4 regions of the Erwinia persicina genome follow, and region 3 is predicted to be linked to each of the others. Evidence: predicted binding sites of a transcription regulator. Region 3 holds the regulator's gene; each other region holds the start of a gene.
What was found. Region 3 encodes CRP, which controls carbon source genes, mostly activating them, when cyclic AMP is high. Its sites were predicted from a motif close to ATGTGANNNNNNTCACAT; they were not measured.

Region 1 (4,052 bases), 790 kb from region 3:
GCGAATACCATCTCTGCTTCATGGATTTTTATTCCAGTGGCACTTATTACATCCTGCTTTTCTGAAATTTTCAGAGAGCGTGCGGATGTGGCAGTTAAACTGGCTTCACGACTGAATGGTTATGTTATGGCAGTTTCACTTTTGATGCTCTCCGTTGTCACGCTGTTTGGTGACAGGATCATTAACAGCCTGTATGGGCAAGATTACACACAATCAGGAAATCTCATTACATTATTGTCGCTAGCGACCTGTTTTTCAGCAATGGGCACCGTAGCGTATCGCTACATGGTTAAAGAGGGTGGTTTCAATTACTTACTGGTGAAAGTGGTTCTCCTGGTCGTGATTGGTCTGGCCACGTCTTACTTCTTTATCCACGCCTGGGGATTAACAGGGGCAGCATGGAGTGTATTTATCACCGAACTCCTTTCCCTGACGATAATGAATTATTTCTTTAAGAATGGCGTCATTCTTAAAATACAGCTTTCCTCACTCAACTACAAAACCTACAGATGAGGTCAATCATGTTGAAGCTCAAAGCAGAATTGAGAAAGGGTTTTGTTTACCTGTTCAAGAAAATGCCTTGGTCTTACCAGGATAAAGTTTATTACTTTCAGAAGTTCAAAAGAATACCGAATATCCGGGAACCCAGACTCTTCAATGAGAAAGTTCTGTATCGAAAATATGTGACGGGAGACCATGTGCGCTATGCCAATTTATCGGACAAATTACTGGTCCGGGATTATATTGCTCATACCATTGGTGAGTCATATCTGATCCCGCTGGTTCATCAGACCGACGATCCGATTTCACTGCTGAGCTTGCCAAGCCTGAAGAATACGGTGATCAAACCCAATCATGGTTCAGGCATGGTTGAGATCGTGCTGGAAGAGCCGGACTGCATCCAAAAGCAGCTGCTGATCAAGCGTTGCGATGAGTGGCTGCATAAGGATTTCTCGCACCATGCCCGTGAGATCCACTATCGCTACATTAAGCCCCGTATTCTGGTTGAACAGTACGTTGGTGACGGTAAGTTTGCCGCCGTTGACTACAAATTTCATATGTTCAACAAGAAAGACGGTAACTTCGAATATGTGCTGCAGGTGATTTATAACCGGGTGGGGAACGCTGCGCTGTCGATGAACTTCTACGTTAACAACCTGAAGCAGACGTTCTATAAAATTCGTGACACCGGATTCGATACCAGCGCCGAGCTGGAGACGCTGGAGCATGCACTGGCGCTCAGTAAACAGCTGGCAGCAGATTTTGATTATGTGCGGGTGGACTGGTATATCCATGAAGGCAATATCTACTTCGGTGAGCTGACCTTCACGCCTGGCGCGGGCATGGTCACCGGACTGGAAAACGGTCTGAACCAGATCATGGGTGATATGTGGTTGCAGGATCGCCAGACGTCAGCGCTGCCTGAGGTCAAAGCCTCCAGCGACGTGCCGATGCCGGCGGTGCTCAAAAAGATCTAAACGTGGCAAGACATCGCCTGCCCGGTGAGTCAGGACAGCTCCCCGGGCTGATGTCGTTTACGGCATGGGCCAGTCGGCAGGAGCACGGCTCATCACCTCAACAAACACCTCTTTGGTGATATGCCAGAAGTTGTGCAGGTTTTCCATACTCAGCGTAATGCCCAGCAGCCCGGTGACAAACCAGCACGACATGCCAATACCGATGCCGGTAAAAGCAAAGGCCATCACGTTACGACTGGCTTTACGGCAGCGTACGTTGAAGGTACTGGCAAAAAACATCATCACTGCACTGAGCAGCTCCCATCTCATAAGGATAACGCTGGTGGTAATCGTCGCCATGCTGAAAAACTCCGGGGGGCCTGTCCTGACAAATCAAATGCGACATCACCCGAAGCGGAACCGGAGCTGCCAGGTGTGCTCCTTTCCGGTCTGACGCACAGGTCATTAAAGTGTGATGGCGATCACATTATATCATCCGTTTTTAAAAATTGAACAAAATTTAAACCTGGTATGGTAGATATTTTTTAGCCGCTAGTCTGAGTATTCTGTTAAGTCAAATTTATTGGTTTAAGATGAATCCGACGCTATTTAACATTGTGCGTTGACTTGATGATCTGTAGGATTTTTTCGCTAATGCTACTCATAACCCGGTTGTCTCTTTTTTCCCAGTGCTTTTCCCTGGGCCGGACAGCTGTCGGTCTAAAACAAGAATTATAAATATTTCTAATATAATTATCGATCTGCGTACAGCAGAAATCACCAAGGGGGAGTATATGTCTTTTCATGGTCACTCCTGGCTTCGCTGCCTTTCATCACTTGTGAACATCGGATGAACACCCTCAATCAGCGACCGTCTCAGACGGCACGTGTGCTGCCGACGATGGGCCAGTCGTTCCGGCGTATTCACCTGACGGTGATGCTGGTGTTCCTGCTGTGCAGTGGCCTTTCCCTGTCCGCACTGTCGATGTATGTGCTGCGCAGCTACGCGGAAAACAATATTCAGCTTATTGCCACCAGCGTCAGTTACAGCGCCCATAGCGCAGTATTAAAAGGCGATGCTGAAACAGCAAAAAACCTGTTGAGTGATATCGGCACCCATTCCGATTTTTCGGCTGCGCGCATCTATGATGCTCATCAGAAACTGCTGGTGAGCTGGCAGATGCCGGGAGCCAATGTGCACCGTGGCCTCAGCGCAGCCGTTGCAGAATGGCTGTTTCCAAAACCGGTCAGCGCGCCCATCATCCACCATCACAAGGAAATTGGCCGGGTCTGGATCCATGGCGACGCGACGCGCGTGCTGCATTATCTCTGGCAGGCCCTGCAGTGGCTGGGAGGCAGTCTGTTGATCACCGCCTTCCTGGCTTTCTATCTTTCTCACCGTATGCACGCCGGCATTTTACAGGGGTTGAAAAATATCGCCTCCGTCACTCATGACGTAAGAAAGCGAAGGGCGTTTTCCCTGCGCGTGCCGTCGGCGTCGATTGCCGAACTGGACAAACTGAGCGGGGATTTTAACGCCCTGCTCGACGAACTCGACCAGTGGCAGCGTCATCTGACGCGGGAGAACAGCTCCCTTGCCCATCAGGCACTTCACGACGGGCTGACCGGGCTGCCAAACCGTAAGGCGTTCGAACGCCGGCTTCAGGCCCTGCTGCTGGACCCCCATCGTCGTCAGCAGGTCAGCGTGCTGTTTATTGACGGCAACCACTTTAAGCAGGTCAATGACCGTTATGGTCATGCCGCGGGCGATCGCGTGCTTACCGTAACCGCACAGCGTCTGCAGGCTCGCCTGGGTAAAAACGATATGGTCGCGCGGCTGGGAGGGGATGAGTTTGCGGTATTGCTCACCAGCGCCGGTGAAGAAGACGAGGTGGCTCAGGTGGCCCGCCGCATTATCCGTGCGATGCAGCCGCCGGTTCAGCTGCCCGATGGTACTCGCGTGGTGCAGTCGTTAAGCGTGGGGGCGGCGATGGCGAAGCATCACGCGGTACCGGAGGCGCTGGTCGCTCAGGCCGATGCGGCGATGTATCACATTAAGCAGCAGGGCGGTGGCTGGTATCTGTCGCCGCTGCACTGGGGGCAGGAACCGCGGGCGATACCACCGCAGAGGCTGATGGCATCGCGCTAAACGTTAGCTGCACGTCGGACAGGCTTTCTCGTGGCCGGACGGGCTGAAGCGCGGTGCGACATAGTCACCGCAGTCAAAGTTCCAGCCTGAACGCTGCAGCGTCTGGCGACGCATGGAATGGCGATAGGCCGTCGGCGTCTGGGCGAACTGGCGGCGGAAGACCCGGGAAAACGTCTGCTGTGAGTCATAGCCATACTGCAGGGCAATGTCGAACACCGGACGCTGGGTCAGGCGCAGCGCTTCGGCGGCCAGCGTAAGGCGGCGTTCACGAATATAACCACCCAGCGTCTGTTTCGTTACGGAACGGAACATACGCTGCAGGTGCCACTTCGAATAGCCAGATTTCGCCGCCACTTCATCAATCGACAGGGTTTTTTCCAGATTACTGTCGATCCAGTCTGTCAGGGTGCTGATGATGTCGTCATGCATACACTTTTCTCCCGGGT
Region 2 (4,052 bases), 720 kb from region 3:
GGAAGCCACCATCCGCTACACCGACGTCAAAACCCGGGAATACAGCGCCGTATCCAGCTTCTCTGGCGATCAGACTTACAAAGATAAAGCGTTCGACCTTAAGCTGCGCCTGTGGGAAGAGGGGTTCTGGCTACCGGAAGTCTCTGTAGGAACGCGTGACCTTGGCGGTACCGGCCTGTTTGACAGCGAATATCTGGTGGCCACCAAGGCCTGGGGGCCGTTTGACTTCACCCTCGGCATGGGCTGGGGCTACATCGGTAACAGCGGGACCGTCAAGAACCCGTTCTGTTCTGCCAGCGAAAAATACTGCTACCGTGCAGAGGGCAGCGGCACCGCCGGGTCGGTGAGCGGTGGCGATATGTTTAAAGGGCCAACAGCCATTTTCGGCGGCATTGAGTATCAGACCCCGTGGCAACCGCTGCGCCTGAAGATGGAGTATGAAGGCAACGATTATAAAGATGACTTTGCCGGGCGCCTGGAACAGAAGAGCAAACTTAACGTCGGGGCAATCTACCGGCTTACCGACTGGGCGGATGTCAATGTCAGCTATGAGCGTGGCAACACCTTTATGGCCGGTTTCACCCTGCGCACTAACTTTAACGATCTGCACCAGAATCAGCGGGATATGCCGAAGCCGGAATACAATCCGCAGCCGCAGGACCGCTTCCTTGAGCCCACGCTGACCGCCAACCAACTGACCGACCTGAAGTACAACGCCGGTCTGAATGCGCCAAATCTTCAGGTGGACGGCAGCACGATGACCGTCACCGGGGAGCAGTATAAATACCGTGATACGCAGCGCGGCGTCGACCGCGCCAACGTCATCCTTGCCAACCACCTGCCGGAAGGCGTGGATACGTTGCGTGTGACACAAACGCGCAGCCATATGCCACAGGTGACCACGGAAACCAATGTGGGCAGCCTGCAACGCCAGCTGGCGGGATATCCGCTGGGACGGGAAGAGACGCTTCAGCAGCAGCGAGTGGATCCGCGCGATCCGGGGCATACTGAGCAGGGCTTCCGTATCGACGGCGACCGTCTGAGCTACAGCCTGTCACCGGTGCTCAACCAGTCAGTCGGTGGGCCGGAGAGCTTCTACCTTTACCAGGTGGGCGTAATGGCGAACGCCAGCTTCTGGCTGACGGACCACTTGCTGCTGGACGGCAGCCTGTTTGGCAACCTGGCCAACAACTACGACAAGTTTAATTACAACGGTGCGCCGGCGGACTCCTCCCTGCCACGGGTGCGTACCCATATTCGTGACTACGTTGAAAATAACGTCTATGTGAATAACCTGCAGGCCAACTACATGCATGAGCTCGGCAACGGGTTCTACGGACAGGTGTACGGTGGCTATCTGGAAACCATGTATGGCGGGGCCGGCGGCGAAGTGCTTTATCGTCCGCTGGATGCCAGCTGGGCCGTGGGGGTGGACGCCAACTACGTCAAACAGCGTGACTGGGACAACATGATGAAATTCACCGACTACAGCGCGAAGGTGGGCAACATTACCGGTTACTGGCAGCCGTGGTTTATGCGCAACGTACTGGTGAAAGCCAGCGTCGGGCAGTACCTGGCGGAAGATAAAGGCGTGACGGTGGATATTTCGAAGCGCTTCGACAGCGGTATTACCGTCGGGGCTTACGCCACCAAAACCAACGTCTCTGCGGAAGAGTACGGCGAGGGTGACTTCACCAAGGGCTTCTATATCTCCGTGCCGATGGATGTCTTCAGCGTGTCACCAACCCGCGGTCGTGCGCAGGTGAACTGGACTCCGCTGACGCGTGATGGTGGTCAGATGCTGGGTCGTAAGTACCAGCTGTACGATATGACCACCGACCGCGACGCAAATTACCGTTAAATCCCGGCGTTACGGCGGGGCGGCCTTTTTTCCCGGTCGCCCCGTCATGCGGTAAGCCTCATCGAAATGTTGTGATCTGCATCACACTCAAGCATATTGTTATCCGTCGGCATTCCCGACGGATAACAGTGACTTTGAGGTGTATCATGACGTCCCAGGAACGTAACACGCCCGCCACCCGGCTGGCCTTTGCCCTGCAAATGGTTTTAAACACCGGCCTGATTGTGCTGGCCTGCATTCTGATCATCTTTCTTGGCAAAGAGACCATCCATCTGGGTAACGTGCTGCTGAATACCGGCGAGCAGACGTCGTCTTATCTGCTTATCGAAGGTATCGTGATTTACTTCCTCTACTTTGAGTTTATCGCGCTGATCATTAAGTATTTCCAGTCTGGTTACCATTTCCCGCTGCGCTACTTTGTCTATATCGGCATTACGGCCATCATTCGCCTGATCATTGTCGACCATAAAAACCCCTTTGATACCCTGGCCTATGCTATCGCCATCCTGATTCTGGTGATCACCCTGTGGCTGGCAAACAGCAACCGCCTGAAGCGCGAATAAGTCTGTAAACGCGCCATAAATTCACGGCTATTTGCCCGGCTTTGATAGGTTTGCCGCCAGGGTCTGCGTTACACTGACGCATCGAAGATTTTGCGGAGAAGTGTTATGGCTGAGAACGCGCTGTCGCAATTGCGCGCGATCAACTGGCTGCCGGATTCATCCCCTCTGTTAACGGCCCCCCTGCTTGACTGGCTGATGGAAGTCGATTCCATGACGCGTCGCTTTGAGCGTCACTGCCAGGCGGTGACGGTGAACCTGCTGCGTGAGGGATTTATCAGTGCGCAGGAAGCGGCAGACGATAAAGATATCGTGCTGCTGCCTGCCGAGCCGCGTTACTGGCTGCGGGAAATTGAACTCTGTGGCGACGGCGTCCCCTGGCTGGTCGCCCGCACGCTGGTGCCGGAATCCACCCTCAACGGCCCCGAACAGAAGCTGCAACAGCTGGGCACGGTACCGCTGGGCCGCTATCTTTTTGCCTCTTCAACGCTGACGCGTGACTTTATTGATGTTGGCCACAGCGATACGCTGTGGGGCCGGCGTTCGCGCCTGCGTCTGTCAGGCAAGCCACTGTTACTGACCGAACTGTTTTTACCTGCCTCCCCGCTCTATGCCAGCGTGGCGGCAGAAGGGGGAGCATAGCGTGGAGAAGAGCGTGCCAATGAGTAAAATGGCGGCCTACAGCCGTCTGATGCGTATTGATAAACCGATAGGATCACTACTGCTGCTGTGGCCCACGCTGTGGGCGCTGTGGCTGGCAGGAAGGCAGGCACCGCCGCTTAACGTGCTGCTGGTGTTTGTGCTGGGCGTATTTTTTATGCGTGCAGCCGGCTGCGTGGTGAATGATTTTGCTGACCGAAAAATTGATGGCTTTGTAAAGCGTACCCGTGAGCGCCCGCTACCCAGTGGCGCGGTGACCCCGCGTGAAGCCAAACTGCTGTTTGCCGGCCTGGTGCTGATCTCCTTTGCGCTGGTGCTGACCATGAACAGCATGACCATCTGGCTGTCGCTGGGTGGCCTGGGCCTGGCCTGGCTCTATCCGTTTATGAAACGCTACACCCATCTGCCGCAGGTGGTACTGGGTGCGGCCTTTGGCTGGGCGATCCCGATGGGTTGGGCGGCGGTCAGCGAGAGCGTGCCGCTGACCTGCTGGCTGCTGTTCCTGGCCAATATCTGCTGGACGGTGGCCTACGACACCCAGTATGCGATGGTTGACCGTGATGACGACCTGAAGATTGGGGTGAAATCCACCGCCATTCTCTTTGGTCGTTACGATAAGCTGATTATTGGCCTGCTTCAGCTGGCCACGCTGTGCCTGATGGCGCTGGTGGGCTGGCAGCTGCATCTCAACGGTATCTTTTACTGGTCGGTGCTGGTGGCGGGTGTGTTCTTTGTGCATCAGCAGAAGCTGATTGCCAGGCGGCGCCGTGAGCTGTGCTTTAAGGCGTTTCTGAACAATAACTGGGTAGGATTGGTACTGTTTATGGGCGTGGTACTGGGTATCTGAGAGTAAACTGAAGGGCCGATCCACTATGGAATCGGCCCGCTATCCTTACCGTATCAGTCGAGCTCTACCGCACTCTCAATGGTCATTCTGACGTCCTGAGTGATCAGGTCGGCCAGCAGCTGGT
Region 3 (4,052 bases):
CCAGGCAGCCCCCATCAGCATCGCCGTATGCGCATCGTGCCCGCAGGCATGCATCACGCCGCGATGACGCGAGGTAAACGGCTCCTGATTCAGCTCTTCAATGGGCAGGGCATCCATATCGGCCCGCAGAGCAATGCATTCCCCGCTGTGTGGGCCTGAAAGTTCAGCCAGCACACTGTTGGGGGTGGGCCGGCTGATAGCCAGAGGACCAAACTTTTCCAGTTCAGCAGCGACATAGTCGGCCGTGCCCTGTTCATGAAAAGAGAGTTCCGGGTGGGCGTGGATATGACGCCGCCAATGCAACACTTTTGCGGTGACATCCTGAATTAACGTCTTGGTATTCATCATCACTCCGTGATTAGTTGAAACGATAGAACGACAGGCCGGAGTATTCAGACCTTCGGTCACTGCGCCGGTAAATCAGCGTGAAGGACAGTAAACAGGATGAAATATACTGCGCTCACCTCACCAGACTGTGGCGTGAAATGCGCGTGATGACGTGCTCAGCATGATGTGCCGCTGGCGAAGATGGCGGGAGGAAAAGAGTGACGCGAGGGAACTGTACGCCCCTCGCGCAGACATCAGTCACATGCTGTCAGGCGAGGTCAATGACCTCGTAGCTGTGACTCATTTTGACACCCTGCCCCAACATAATGGCCACCGAACAGTATTTCTCTGCGGAAAGGTCGACGGCGCGTGAGACGGCTTTATCACCCAGCGCTTTGCCGCTGACAATAAAATGCAGATTAATGTGCGTGAAGATTCGCGGAGCATCTTCACGGCGCTCCGACGTGAGCTTCACTTCGCAATCAGCCACGTCATGACGGCCTTTTTGTAAAATAGAAACCACATCAATGGCGCTACAGCCTCCGGCGGCCATCAGCACCATCTCCATCGGGCTGGGTGCTTTATCCCCGGAGTTACCGTCCATCAACACCTGATGACCCGATGAGGATTCTCCCAAAAATGTCAGCCCTTCAACCCATTTAACACGTGCCTGCATAACAAAATCCTCGATTTCATTCAGTTACCGCAGAGTACGCTGTGTCAATAAAAACGGCAACGCTGCCTTTTTCCAACTATGCTGAAGCGAGACAACAGAAGACAGCCTTGTAAAGCTGTGCTACAAACAAAGCTGCAATTATTTACTGGCAAGACAATGCACAGTAAAACGGGACGACAGCACGAGCCATGCTCTTAACAGAGGCCCGTATAATTCCTATGGGAACGCTTGAATATTTCAACGCCTGACAGGGACTCATCCCCTGATATCCTAAAATATTTCGCGCGGCAGGTTAGCGGTAACGCACTTCTCCCCCGCAGAATAGAGGGTATATTTAGGCACGATTACAAACAGAGGATAACAGCGAATGGTTCTCGGCAAACCGCAAACAGACCCTACACTCGAATGGTTCCTGTCACATTGCCATATTCACAAATATCCATCCAAAAGCACGCTGATACATCAGGGTGAAAAGGCGGAAACCCTCTATTACATCGTTAAAGGTTCTGTAGCGGTGTTAATCAAGGATGAAGAAGGCAAAGAGATGATCCTCTCTTACCTCAACCAGGGCGACTTTATTGGCGAACTGGGCCTCTTTGAAGAAGGTCAGGAACGCAGTGCATGGGTACGTGCGAAAACAGCCTGTGAAGTGGCTGAAATCTCTTACAAAAAATTCCGTCAGCTGATTCAGGTGAATCCTGACATTCTGATGCGTCTCTCTTCACAGATGGCGAGTCGACTGCAGGTTACGTCAGAGAAAGTGGGTAATTTAGCTTTCCTGGATGTCACCGGACGCATTGCCCAGACGTTACTGAATCTGGCCAAACAGCCCGATGCCATGACGCACCCGGACGGCATGCAAATTAAAATCACCCGTCAGGAGATCGGCCAGATTGTCGGCTGCTCCCGTGAAACCGTAGGCCGTATTCTGAAAATGCTGGAAGATCAGAACCTGATCTCGGCACATGGTAAAACCATCGTTGTATACGGCACACGTTAACCGGCTCTGAACCCACGGCGCGACGCCCTGTCGCGCCGTTTTTATTTGGTGTGGCTCATGTGGCGGAGAATTATCTATCACCCGGAAGTTAACTATGCGCTCAGACAAACGCTGGTGCTGTGTTTACCCGTGGCGATCGGCTGGATGCTGGGCAACCTGCAAAACGGACTGCTTTTCTCCTTAGTGCCCGCCTGCTGTAATAACGCCGGTCTGGATACCCCCCACAAACGCTTCTTTAAACGCCTCATCGTCGGCGGGTGTCTGTTCGCCTCCAGCAGCTTCCTGATCCAGTACGCCGGGTTAGAGGGCGTGCCGTTGCCGGTTATTCTGCTGATCATGGCCTTAGTGCTGGGCGTCACGGGTGAGATTAGCCCCCTTCATGGCCGCCTGCTGCCGGCTTCGTTAATAGCCGCCATCTTCACGCTCAGCCTGGCGGGGCGGATGCCGTTGTGGCAACCGCCGCTGTTATATATTTTGGGGACCGTCTGGTACGGGGCATTTAACTGGTTCTGGTTCTGGCTGTGGAAAGAGCAGCCGATGCGTGAAACCCTCAGCCTGCTGTATCGCGAACTGGCTGACTACTGTGAAGCTAAATACACTCTGCTGACCCGACTTACCGATCCACAGACTGCCCTGCCCCCACTGCTGGCGCGCCAGCAGAAAGCCGTCGATCTGATTAACACCTGCTATCAGCAGATGCATATGTTGTCCGCCAATCGGGACAGCCACTACCAGCGTCTGACACGTGCATTCCAGGTGGCGCTTGATCTGCAGGAACATATTGCGGTCAGCCTGCATCAGCCGGAAGAAGTGCAAAAGCTGGTGGAAAAAAGCCATGCCGAAGCGGTGATCCGCTGGAACGCACAGACCATTGCCGCCAGACTGCGGGTACTGGCCGATGATATTCTTTATCATCGTTATCCTGAGCGCTTTACAATGGATAAGCCTCTTCAGGCACTGGAAAAGATCGCTCGTCAGCACCCGGACAACCCCGTCGGCCACTTTTGTTATTACCACTTCAGCCGCATCGCACGTGTGCTGCGCACTCAGCGTCCGCTGTACCGCCGTGACCTGATGGCCGACCGCCAGCGTCGCCTTCCTCTGCTTCCGGCGCTGAAGAGCTACCTGTCGCTGAAATCCTCAGCCCTGCGCACCGCTGCACGCTATGCGGTCATGCTCACCTTTGCCAGTTCCCTGGCGCTGTTCTTCAACCTGCCGAAGCCTTACTGGATCCTGATGACGGTAATGTTTGTCAGCCTTAATGGTTACAGCGCCACCCGGGTGCGTATTCAGCACAGAGCACTGGGAACGCTGGCCGGGCTGATCATCGCTGCCGCCACGCTGGGTCTTCATGCACCAGAGTCCTGGGTGCTACTGGTCATGCTGATCATTACGCTGGTGAGCTATCTGTTTATCCGCAAATTCTATGGCTGGGCCACGGTGGGCTTCACCGTCACCGCGGTTTACTCGTTACAGTTGCTCGCTCTGAATGGCGCGCAGTTCCTGCTGCCGAGGCTGCTGGACACACTGATGGGCTGCCTGATCGCCTTTGGCGGCATGATCTGGTTATGGCCACAGTGGCAAAGTGGGTTGATGCGGCAGAATGCGCACGATGCGCTGGAGACCTATCAGGAGGCATTACAGATGCTGCTGGGAAACGAACAGGATGCCGTGAAACTGGCTTACCAGCGAATGCGGGTCAATCAGGCGCACAATGCGCTGTTTAACTCCCTGCATCAGGCGATGCAGGAGCCCGGCTTTAACTCCAGTTACCTGTCCGATATGCAGCTGTGGGTCACGCACAGCCAGTTTATTGTGGAGCACATTAACGCCATGACCATTCTGGCGCGTGAACACACCATGCTGACGCCCACGCTGGCAGAGCGCTATCTGCAGTCCTGTGAAATTGCCCTGCAGCGCTGCCAGCAGCGTCTGGAATACGACGGGCCCGATTCAGGCAGTAATGTCCTGGATGCGCCGGAGGATTTCCACCAGGGCCCGGTAACCATCATGGAGCGGCATGTTAGACGCATCCTTGGCCATCTCAGC
Region 4 (4,052 bases), 2.0 Mb from region 3:
CTGGCGGCATAACCTAAGCAAAATTCGTTGGAGCCGACGGTATAGCTTTCCGCGCCGATGCCGAACAGCTTGCTCTCTACCGCATCGATATGGTGTGCCGGATCCAGTTTTTCGCGGATCACCTCATCCAGAGAGTCCATCAGGCGCTGACGTGGGGCCAGACGATCGACGGTCACATCTTTCATACCGTCCGGCACCCAGATATTCATCACCGAGGGCGATCCGAGCTGTTCACCAAACCAGGCAGATACCTTTCGGCTTGCCTGACAGTGTTCGATCCAGAACTGGCGGATCTCCGCATTACTGTGGGCAAGGGTAAAACCGTCAGCACTCAGCTCATGGGAAAAACAGCTGGGGTTAAAGTCCAGACCCAACTGCCGGTCGCGAGCCCACGCCACCCAGCCAGCAAAATGATGCGGCTTGATTTCATTGCGTTTTACCGCCTGCTCGCTTTCCAGATAGATAGCGTGCAGGTTCAGCCGTTTTGGCCCCGGGATCAGCGACATCGCCAGATCGAGATCGGCGCGCAGCTCTGCCACATTGCGCGCGCGACCGGGATAGTTACCGGTGGCCTGAATCCCGCCGGTGAGCGCCCCCTGCGGATTTTCAAAACCGCGCACGTCATCGCCCTGCCAGCAGTGCATCGACACTGGTAGCTGGTCGAGTTGTGCCAGCGCGGCGTCCACGTCTACACCGATATCGGCAAAGCGCTGTTTCGCCAGGGCGAAAGCCTGTTCAATGGCCTGAGTCATATACAAAGCTCCTTTACAGAATGGGTCAGTGACTGAAAACGCGGCAGATTGCGGCGAAACACGTCACTGCCGTGAGAGTCATAACGGATCAGCGGGAAATGCTGTGCCAGCTGCTGGCGGAAAGCCGAGACATCGGCCACAGCACCGGCGGCGATCATCTGGCTGCCAACGTTACCGAGCGTGGACGCTTCAACCGGTCCGGCAAACACCGGGATACCACAGGCGTCGGCGCACAGCTGGTTAAGAAACGGGTTCTGGCAGCCGCCACCGACAATATGCAGTTGGCTGAAACCTGCGCCCCGTACCTGTTCCAGCTCCTGCAATACCTGGCGGTAACAGAAGGCCAGACTGTCGAAGATGCAGCGGGCCAGCTCTGCCGGCGTTAAGGGCACCGGCATACGCTGCCCGGCACAGGCGTCCTGGATCTCACGCACCATGCTGGCGGGATTAATAAAGCGATCGTCGTTGGGATTGATCAGCCAGCGGCAGGCGGGTTGCTGCTGTGCTTCTGCGATCAGCAGGCAGAGGTCGCTGACCGCCAGTTCGTCACACACGCGCTGCAGCAGCCACAGGCCCATAATATTCTTCAGCACCCGAAAGCGCCCTTCAGCCCCGCCTTCGTTGGTGATATTGGCTTCCAGTGCCGTCTGGCCGGTATACGGCTTCAGGCTCTCAAAGCCCATTAATGACCAGGTACCGGAACTGAGATAGACCGCATTATCGCTGGTCAGCGGCGTGGCCAGCACGGCACTGGCGGTATCATGGGTGGCGACGGCCACCACCGGGATGGCCCTGCCCGCCGGACTTTTCCAGACGCCTACGCGCCGGCCGGGTTGCGAGGGCTGACCAAACCAGGCTGGATCCGCCCCGCTCCAGCGCAGCAGCTCCGCATCCCATTCGCCGCTGCTGATGTTCAGCATCTGCGTCGTGGTGGCGTTGGTGTATTCCCAGTTGAGCACGCCGGTTAGCCGGTAATGAAGATAATCCGGGATCATCAGTGCGTGGGCGACCCGGTCTGTATCGGTCGAAGCATCACGGCACAGCGCCCGCAGCTGATACAGCGTATTAAACGGCAGAAACTGAATGCCGGTGCGCTGATAAATCTGCGCCTGACCCAGTTCACGGCAGGCCTGCGCCATCAGCCCGTGAGTGCGATCGTCACGGTATGCGACCGGCAGCCCCACCCGGTTTCCTTCTGCATCCAGCAGCACAAAATCCACCGCCCAGGTATCAATACCGATGCTTTCCGGCACGATGCCCTGCGCGTCAATGTTTTCCAGCGCGGCGACGATAAACCCTTCCAGGGCATCAATATCCCAGCACTGGCGATGCCCGACAGTGACCAACTGATTGACGCAACGACTGACTTCGCTGAGGACGACAGACCCGCTTGTTGAGTCGTGCTGCACCAGCATAACGCGGCCGCTGGACGCGCCAAGATCGATGGCAACAAAGTGACGAAGGCTCATGTAGTGGCTTCCTGATGATTCGATGTCACCAGTGTAAAAGAGCCTGTTTTCGCTACCTTCTTACTACTGCCAGCGGGACAGGTGGGCTGGCAGGATGGCAAAGATGAACGTGAAGTGAATCACAGTTTGGCATCTGCAACGCCGGCGACATCGATGTGATGCTGCCCGCATTTCTGACGCTTTCCGCCCTTTTCTTGAAAAATTCACCGGGATAGCGCATTTCCCGGTCAAAAATTCAAGGTGTCGCTTTTCGGTGCTGCGTAGACTCTGTTACCTGAATGTTAAAGAGGAAACGATCATGACCGTGCTGCACAGCGTTGATTTCTTCCCGACAGGGCATTTCCCGGTCGCTATTGAACCCCGCGCGCCTCAGGGCGTTTTTCCTGAACACTATCATGATGACTTCCATGAAATCGTCATCGTTGAGCAGGGGGCAGGCATTCATGTCTTTAACGGGCAGTCGCAGCCTTTATGCAGCGGCTGTGTCTGTTTTGTTCGCAGCCATGACCGTCATCTGTATGAGCAAACAGAGAATCTGTGCCTGACAAACGTGCTGTATCGCGGGCCGGAGTCGTTCCGCTTTCTGGCGGGGCTTCAGCATCTGCTGCCGCAGGAGCAGGACGGCCACTACCCTTCCCACTGGCGCATCGGCAATAAGGTGTTGGCCCAGGCCAGGCAACTGATCGATCAGCTCGTGCAGCCGCCACTGAATGACAGCCTGGGAAGCCAGGCGGAACAGGAGATGCATTTCATGCGCCTGCTGGTTCTGCTGCGTCAGGGATGCAGCGCGGCGGACAGTGACGATCAGGACAGTCGCCTGCGTGGCCTGCTGGACTGGCTGGCGGATCACTACAGTGAGGACGTTGACTGGGAAGGCCTGGCTGACCGCTTTTCGCTTTCACTGCGCACGTTGCACCGTCAGTTAAAACAGCAGACCGGCAGCACGCCTCAGCGCTATCTAAATCGCCTGCGGCTGCTGGAAGCCCGCCATCTGCTGCGCCACAGTGAAATGCGCGTCACTGATATTGCGTTTCACTGTGGTTTTGGTGACAGCAATCACTTTTCTACGCTGTTCAAGCGTGAATTTGGCTGTTCTCCCCGTACACTGCGACAAAATGACTGATGAGGTGATCCGTGACTGCTCTCCTTCGGCTGGCAAAAGCTGACTATCTTCCGTCTGAACAGATGCCGGTTGCCGTGGCTGAACGCACCTCTCAACCCTCCTTCCCGCCTCACGTTCACGAATTCAATGAAATTGTGCTGGTATGGCGCGGGAATGGCCTGCATGTGATGAATGACCGCCCCTGGCTGGTCACCTGCGGCGACATCTTCTATCTGAATGCCGATGACTGCCACAGCTATGAGTCAGTCAATGAGCTGGCGCTGGATAATATTATTTACTGCCCGGAGCGCTTCCAGCTGAGTCTGGACTGGCAACAACTGCTGCCCCCGCCCGAGTCCGCCGCATGGCGGTTAACCACGCGGGGCATGGCGCTGGCACGCGGCGTGATCCAGCAGCTGGAACAGGAAAGTCGCAAAAGTGACGTGCTGTCGCGTCAACTGACGGAAGCGCTGTTTTTACAGCTGGCGCTGGTGTTGCAGCGGCATCGTTATGCGTCCGATCGCGCCTGGCAGATGCCGGAGGGGGAACAGCTCGATCTGCTGATGGCGGCCATTCAGGGGCAGATAGCGGTGCCTTTTGACCTCGCTACCTTCTGCAAGCAGCATCAGTTGGCCGAGCGGGCGCTAAAGCAGCTGTTTCGTCAGCAAACCGGGATGACCGTGGGGCATTATCTCCGCCAGCTGCAGCTGTGCCAGGCAAAGCACCTGC

Region 1: a site for CRP is predicted at 1,928-1,945, ahead of K6L24_RS19610 (YjcB family protein). Genes of this name have one in related genera too.
Region 2: a site for CRP is predicted at 1,931-1,948, ahead of psiE (phosphate-starvation-inducible protein PsiE). Genes of this name have one in related genera too.
Region 4: a site for CRP is predicted at 2,375-2,392, ahead of rhaS (HTH-type transcriptional activator RhaS). Genes of this name have one in related genera too.

What each region holds. Positions count from the first base shown of each region.
Region 1 is NZ_CP082141.1:4,235,408-4,239,459, reverse strand. It holds gene K6L24_RS19620 (MATE family efflux transporter) at 1-513, shown strand, start outside; gene K6L24_RS19615 (ATP-grasp fold amidoligase family protein) at 522-1,478, shown strand; gene K6L24_RS19610 (YjcB family protein) at 1,536-1,817, opposite strand; gene dgcN (diguanylate cyclase DgcN/YfiN) at 2,308-3,606, shown strand; gene soxS (superoxide response transcriptional regulator SoxS) at 3,610-4,035, opposite strand.
Region 2 is NZ_CP082141.1:4,302,895-4,306,946, reverse strand. It holds gene K6L24_RS19900 (YjbH domain-containing protein) at 1-1,861, shown strand, start outside; gene psiE (phosphate-starvation-inducible protein PsiE) at 2,008-2,424, shown strand; gene ubiC (chorismate lyase) at 2,530-3,063, shown strand; gene ubiA (4-hydroxybenzoate octaprenyltransferase) at 3,065-3,928, shown strand; gene plsB (glycerol-3-phosphate 1-O-acyltransferase PlsB) at 3,982-4,052, opposite strand, start outside.
Region 3 is NZ_CP082141.1:359,020-363,071, reverse strand. It holds gene K6L24_RS01555 (amidohydrolase) at 1-348, opposite strand, end outside; gene K6L24_RS01550 (OsmC family protein) at 596-1,003, opposite strand; gene crp (cAMP-activated global transcriptional regulator CRP) at 1,371-2,003, shown strand; gene K6L24_RS01540 (YccS/YhfK family putative transporter) at 2,061-4,052, shown strand, end outside.
Region 4 is NZ_CP082141.1:2,351,149-2,355,200, reverse strand. It holds gene K6L24_RS10655 (L-rhamnose isomerase) at 1-752, opposite strand, end outside; gene rhaB (rhamnulokinase) at 749-2,221, opposite strand; gene rhaS (HTH-type transcriptional activator RhaS) at 2,520-3,344, shown strand; gene rhaR (HTH-type transcriptional activator RhaR) at 3,356-4,052, shown strand, end outside.